One region of the Marinomonas sp. 5E14-1 genome, then DNA from elsewhere that is predicted to be linked to it. Evidence: predicted binding sites of a transcription regulator. Region 1 holds the regulator's gene; each other region holds the start of a gene.
The links. Region 1 encodes FNR, which switches genes on or off when oxygen is low (the NO sensors DNR and NnrR bind a similar motif). Its sites were predicted from a motif close to TTGATNTANATCAA; they were not measured.
Positions count from the first base shown of each region.

Region 2: the regulator FNR is predicted to act here: its motif matches at 697-710, upstream of ABFY09_RS08020 (cytochrome ubiquinol oxidase subunit I).
Region 3: the regulator FNR is predicted to act here: its motif matches at 1,077-1,090, upstream of yegQ (tRNA 5-hydroxyuridine modification protein YegQ).

Region 1 covers NZ_JBDXMW010000004.1:216,312-218,589, reverse strand. Annotated here, with positions in the region: gene hemN (oxygen-independent coproporphyrinogen III oxidase) at 1-867, shown strand, start outside; gene fnr (fumarate/nitrate reduction transcriptional regulator Fnr) at 889-1,653, shown strand; gene ABFY09_RS05390 (adenine phosphoribosyltransferase) at 1,672-2,214, shown strand.
Region 2 covers NZ_JBDXMW010000007.1:49,738-52,015, forward strand. Annotated here, with positions in the region: gene ABFY09_RS08015 (XRE family transcriptional regulator) at 221-535, shown strand; gene ABFY09_RS08020 (cytochrome ubiquinol oxidase subunit I) at 972-2,278, shown strand, end outside.
Region 3 covers NZ_JBDXMW010000003.1:110,132-112,409, forward strand. Annotated here, with positions in the region: gene ppsA (phosphoenolpyruvate synthase) at 1-959, shown strand, start outside; gene yegQ (tRNA 5-hydroxyuridine modification protein YegQ) at 1,187-2,278, shown strand, end outside.

The DNA of each region.
Region 1 (2,278 bases):
GTTCAAGACTTTGACAGAAAAGTACAAGAGGCGATCCATCGAGTTCAATCTCTTGAAACCGTTTCTCAGCTGGTCGAAGACGCCCGCGCAATAAATATAAAATCTATAAACTTCGATTTGATTTACGGTCTTCCCTATCAATCCATTGAGGGCTTCAGGGACACTCTAGATAAGGTTATTGCATTATCGCCCGATCGCATTTCTCTGTTTAATTATGCCCATCTACCTGAAAGGTTTAGATCGCAAAAACGAATATCGGAAGAAAGCCTTCCTATTCCAAGTATCAAAGTGCAATTACTGAGAATGAGCATTGAATACCTTATAGATTCGGGTTACGTGTACATAGGAATGGATCACTTTGCAAAGCCTGATGACAACCTTGCAAAAGCACAGAAACAGGGCTTATTGCAGAGAAATTTCCAAGGCTATACAACTCATGCCGGAACTGATTTAGTGGCATTTGGTGTTTCTGCTATCAGCGACCTGAGTGGTGTGTACATTCAAAACCATACTGATTTAAACCTATATCGAAGCAGTATTGAAAAAGGCCAATTGGCTATTAGTCGAGGCTATATCAGTAATTCTGATGACCGTATTCGGCATCAGGTTATTATGACCCTTATTTCTCAATTTGAGTTAAATACTACGATAATTGAGCAAAAAAATAATATTAGATTTTTTGAATATTTCTCAAAAGAGGTAGATAATCTTACCTCAATGATTGAAGACGGTATGATTGAAATGCAGGATAATGGAATGCAGACCATTATCCGAGTGACAGAACGTGGTAGATTACTTATTCGCTGTATTTGTATGATTTTCGATAAGTACCTAAACAACAATATAAAATACTCAAAAGTTATATAACATCAGGTCAGGGAGATTCACATGTCAGCAACACACGCACAGACACGGTTTAACAGTACACTTACGTCTCAATGTCAGAATTGTAGCTTAAGTGCACTTTGCCTTCCGATCGCTCTAGCTGATGAGGACATCAATAAACTAGATCAAATTATTGAACGTAAAAAGCCACTTAAAAAAGGTGACTTTTTATTTCGCCAAGGTGAAAAATTTGATTCTGTTTATGCTGTACGCTCAGGCACACTAAAAACGTTTAACATAACGTCCGTTGGTGAAGAGCAGATTACAGGTTTTTATTGCCCTAGTGAATTGGTTGGCTTAAGTGGTGTGGATTCAGATACCTACCCAGTTTCTGCCAAGGCACTTGAGACTACAACGGTTTGTGAGATCCCTTTTACTCATTTAGAAGAGCTATCTACTCAGATTCCTTCTTTGAGGCACCAGTTGTTTAAGGTAATGAGTCGAAAAATATCGGATGATCAACAAATGATGGTCTTGCTAGGCAAGAAAAATGCGGATGAAAAAGTCGCATCTTTCTTATTAAATCTGTCCAATAGGTTTAAAAAGCGTGGCTACTCTGCCAGTGCGTTTCGACTTTCTATGTCTCGTGGAGAGATAGGAAACTACCTAGGCTTAGCAGTTGAAACTGTGAGTCGAGTGATCACGCGTTTTCAAAAAAATGAGTTAATCCATGTTGATGGTAAAGAAATTGAGATAGTCAATTTCCCTGAAATGCAAAAACTCGTTGGGATTGCGAGTGATTGTGGTAAAATCGCCAACATTCGATAAATTAAGGCGTTACTGCATATGCTCTACGATGATTTTTATGTTAAATCACTAATCCAAACAGTAGAAGACTGGCCAAAAGAAGGCATCAGCTTCCGTGATATTACTCCTATCTTTAGTGACCCTAAAGGAATGAGGATGGTCGTTGATGCTTACGTTCACCGCTATATGTCTTCTGATATTTCTCATATTGCTTGTATTGATGCTCGTGGTTTTTTAATTGCTGCAGTATTGGCTTATGAGTTGCAAAAGCCTCTTATCCTTATTCGCAAGAAAGGAAAACTTCCAGGTAAGACTGTTTCTCAAGCTTACGCTTTGGAATACGGAGAAGCTGAGCTTGAAATACAAGAAGGAGCGGTAAAAGCAGGTAATAATGTACTTTTGTTTGATGATTTAATTGCAACTGGCGGCACTTTGTTTGCAGCTATTAAATTACTAACTGGACAAGGTGCAACAATCAAAGAGGTTGCTGCAATTATCGATTTACCCGATTTAGGTGGTAGTGAAAAGTTACGTGAAAGTGACGTACCTGTTTTTAGTCTTTGTGCGTACGATGGTGATTGAGATAAGCGTTTAATCTCCAATAAAAAAGGTGGCTATGGCCACCTTTTTTATTGTCTAGAAACTT
Region 2 (2,278 bases), on a different contig from region 1:
ATAACAAGTGACTATGGTGTTAATTCCTGATGTTAAACCATTTTATGACTCCACATGACACCATCGAATTTATGATCACTACAAGCTTTCTGCTACGCTCCAAATTTTCCGCTTAAGCGGACGTTTCTCTATTCCCGATTCCTTTCAATTACTTCAATAGCTTATGTAACCCTCAAATAGGTCATATAATTCAACTGGGATCAAACGTTGGAGGTACAACATGGCACTTAAATTTTACGATAGCTCTTTTCATGCAACCCACGACAATGAAACGGCAAGCAAGATAGCAATGAAAATAGACCTCTCCATCATGCTATCAAATTTGATAAAGGAACAAGGCTGGACTCAAAAAGTAGCCGCTGAAAGGTTAGGTATTCAGCAATCGAGAGTATCTGATTTGAAAAATGCAAAAATTGAAAAATTTACCATTGATGCAATGTTCGACATGCTAGATGTTTTAGGTTTTCGTACTCAAATGACGATGCCTTCATTGCATGAAGCTTCTATAGCTATTTCAAAGGTGCAAGAGGCTTAAAAACAGAGAAAGCCATGTAATTACAATGCCCGCCTAATCCCGCCGCCCACCAATCAATAGTATGTCCTATTAATTAACTTCATGACCATTTAATCGCATCCCATGCGACCTTAACTCAAGAAGCAACAATTCAAAAAAAGCCTACGACGCTGCAATTGGAATTGATCTAGCTCAAGACTAAACATTACTTCCTTAAATTTCCGCACAACAATGCCCACTAAGCGCATTGTGTTTGTTTCGTTCTTATTTCTTCCAATCTCTTTATCTTGATCTAACGCAATGTTTTGAAGTGACGGAGCATAGATAATCTCGCCTTATAGTAGCCTCAGATGGGTGAGGCTACGGTGGACGTTAGATAATAAGAACACTCAATTAAATGACCTTAAGTGTCTACAAGCGTCTTTTTTCTCAATCAAAATGAATGGGTTGAAGTTATATGATTAACGAAGCTGTAGTCGAGTTATCGCGCTTTCAGTTTGCTTTCACGGCTCTGTACCACTATTTGTTTGTCCCTTTGACGTTGGGGATGGCTTTCTTGTTGGCAATCATGGAGTCAGTCTATGTGATTACTGGCAAGCAAGTTTACAAAGACATGGTGAAGTTCTGGGGCAAATTATTCGGTATTAACTTTGCGTTGGGTGTGACAACAGGTTTGACGATGGAGTTCCAATTCGGGACAAATTGGTCTTACTATTCTCATTATGTTGGCGATATTTTTGGTGCGCCCTTGGCCATCGAAGGCTTAATGGCGTTTTTCCTAGAGTCTACTTTAGTGGGGTTGTTTTTCTTTGGCTGGGATCGCTTAAGCAAGGTAAAACACTTAATGGTGACGTGGGGCGTCGCATTAGGCTCTAACTTATCCGCATTATGGATCTTGATCGCTAATGGCTGGATGCAAAACCCAATTGGATCAGAATTCAACTACGAAACCATGCGCATGGAATTAGTGGATTTTAGCGCTTTGATCTTCAACCCAGTCGCTCAGGTGAAATTTGTTCACACGGTTTCTGCAGGTTACACAACAGGTGCCATGTTTGTATTGGTTATTTCTAGCTACTACTTATTAAAAGGCCGCGATCTTGCGTTTGCTCGTCGTTCTTTTGCCATCGCGTCTGCGTTCGGTCTAGCGTCTGTCTTGAGTGTTATTTTACTCGGTGACGAATCTGGCTACGAAATTGGTGAAGTACAAAAAGTAAAATTGGCGGCTATTGAAGCGGAATGGGAAACTCAGGAAGCACCAGCGGACTTCACCTTGATCGCTTTTCCAAATCAAGCGCTTCAAGAGAACGAATACGCGATCAAAATCCCTGGTTTGATGGGGCTTATTGCGACGCGCTCTCTTGATACCGAAGTTGAAGGTATTAAAGAACTGAAAGAGCACAATCGTCAGCGCATCATTAATGGTATTTACGCCAACCAATTGCTTGAACAACTGCGAGATGGCTCAACAGACCCAATCGTAAAATCGAACTTTGATAAAGTAAAAGACGACCTTGGTTACGGCTTACTCGTAACCGCGTTCAATGACGACATGAACAAGGTGACGTCCGAAGAAATCGACCAAGCGGTGGAATATTCTATTCCTCAAGTAGCGCCTTTGTTCTTTGCGTTCCGCATCATGGTGGGTTGTGGCTTCTTGATGTTGTTTGTCTTTGCTGCGGCTTTCTACCAAAACGCCCGTCGTCGTATTGGCAACAATCCAATGTTCTTGAAATTCATCGTGTTGTGTTTGCCACTTCCTTG
Region 3 (2,278 bases), on a different contig from region 1:
CAGTTAAAGTCATGATGAACGTAGGTAATCCAAACCGCGCCTTCGATTTCGCCATGCTACCAAACGCAGGCATTGGTTTAGCTCGCTTAGAGTTCATCATCAATCGCATGATCGGCATTCATCCGAAAGCATTGCTTAACTACGCAGATATGACGCCAGCACTCAAAGAAGAAATTGATCACAGAATCGTTGGCTACACAGGTCCAATCGAGTTTTACGTCGACAAACTGGTTGAAGGCGTTGCTACATTGGCTTGCTCTTTCTCGCAAAAGCCCGTCATCGTGCGCTTATCTGACTTTAAATCGAACGAATACCATAACCTTGTTGGCGGCCCTTTGTTCGAGCCAGACGAAGAAAATCCAATGCTTGGTTTTCGTGGTGCGGCTCGTTACATCGACGATTCTTTCCGCGATTGTTTCGCCCTAGAATGTGAAGCCATTCGCCGAGTTCGAAATGAAATGGGATTAACCAACGTGCAAATCATGATTCCATTTGTACGTACATTAGAAGAAGCACAACAGGTAACCGATCTGCTTGCTGAACAAGGTTTAGCTCGTGGCGAGAATGACTTGAAAGTCATCATGATGTGCGAGTTGCCATCGAATGCATTATTAGCGGATGAGTTCCTCCAATACTTCGACGGTTTCTCAATCGGTTCAAACGACTTAACCCAATTAACCCTCGGACTTGACCGCGATTCAGGTTTAATCGCAGACAAATTCGATGAACGAAATCTAGCAGTGAAAAAACTGCTAACGATGGCGATACAAGCTTGCCGTGAACAAGGAAAATACGTGGGAATCTGTGGGCAAGGCCCATCTGACCACGCCGACTTCGCAGATTGGCTTGTGGCTCAGGGCATTGAGAGCATGTCTCTTAATCCTGACACCGTTGTCGAAACCTGGCTGCATCTTGATGAAGTATTGAAATCGACTTCATTAGATCAGAATGCTGTGTAGCAACAGCGCGTGGCTTCCTTAGCTACTCTCTAGTTTATGGCCCTGCACTTGCGGGGCTTTTTTTTACCTAAAACACCTTTCAAAAATGCATTTTTTTGCTCTCAATACCATAAGAATTTGACCTAAATCAAACCACAATGAGTTAAACAGACAATCCCATCAACACGACTTGAGTTGAATCAATGGTCAGGTAAACTGCGCGTTTTTTTCGTCGATCAGTGAGTGCTATGTTTACGCCAGAATTATTGTCTCCAGCCGGTTCATTAAAAAATATGCGTTATGCTTTTGCATACGGCGCCGATGCTGTTTATGCAGGGCAACCGCGCTATTCTCTTCGTGTGCGCAATAATGAATTTGACTTGGAAAAACTGGAAATAGGCATTAACGAAGCTCATAATTTAGGCAAAAAGCTTTATGTGGTGAGTAACATTGCACCCCATAACGCCAAATTAAAAACCTATATTCAAGATTTAGAGCCTGTCATCAAACTCAATCCAAACGCGCTGATCATGTCAGATCCAGGATTGATCATGATGGTTCGAGAAGCTTTTCCAGATCAACAAATTCATCTGTCGGTACAAGCCAATGCGGTGAATTGGGCAACGGTGAAATTTTGGCAGCAACAAGGTATTTCCCGCGTCATCTTATCTCGTGAATTGTCTTTAGATGAAATCGAAGAAATCCGTCTGAAAGTGCCTGATATGGAGCTCGAAGTCTTTGTACATGGGGCTTTGTGTATGGCGTATTCTGGCCGTTGCCTGCTATCTGGTTATATGAACAAACGCGACCCTAACCAAGGCGCTTGTACTAATGCTTGCCGTTGGCAATATAATGCTCACGACGCTAAACAAGACGAGGTCGGACAGATTATCGCCAGCAGCGATTCTTCTACACACTCTCAAACTCAAACCTCTGCAGTACAAATTCAAGAGCCAACGGATCAGCTCTACTTGCTACAAGAGCGTGGTCGCCCCGATGAATACATGCCCGCTTTTGAAGACGAACACGGCACTTACATCATGAATTCAAAAGATTTACGCGCTATTCAACACGTTGATCGTTTAGTGAAAATGGGCATTCATTCGTTAAAAATCGAAGGCCGCACTAAGTCTTTTTACTACTGCGCCAGAACTGCGCAAGTCTATCGTCAAGCAATCAACGATGCTGTTGTAGGAAAAGGCTTCGACAATCAATTGATGAACACTTTGGAAAACCTAGCTCACCGAGGTTATACAGACGGCTTTTTACAACGCCATCGTCATGTGGAAATGCAAAACTATGACACAGGCAACTCCATCAGCGAGCACCAACAATTCGTT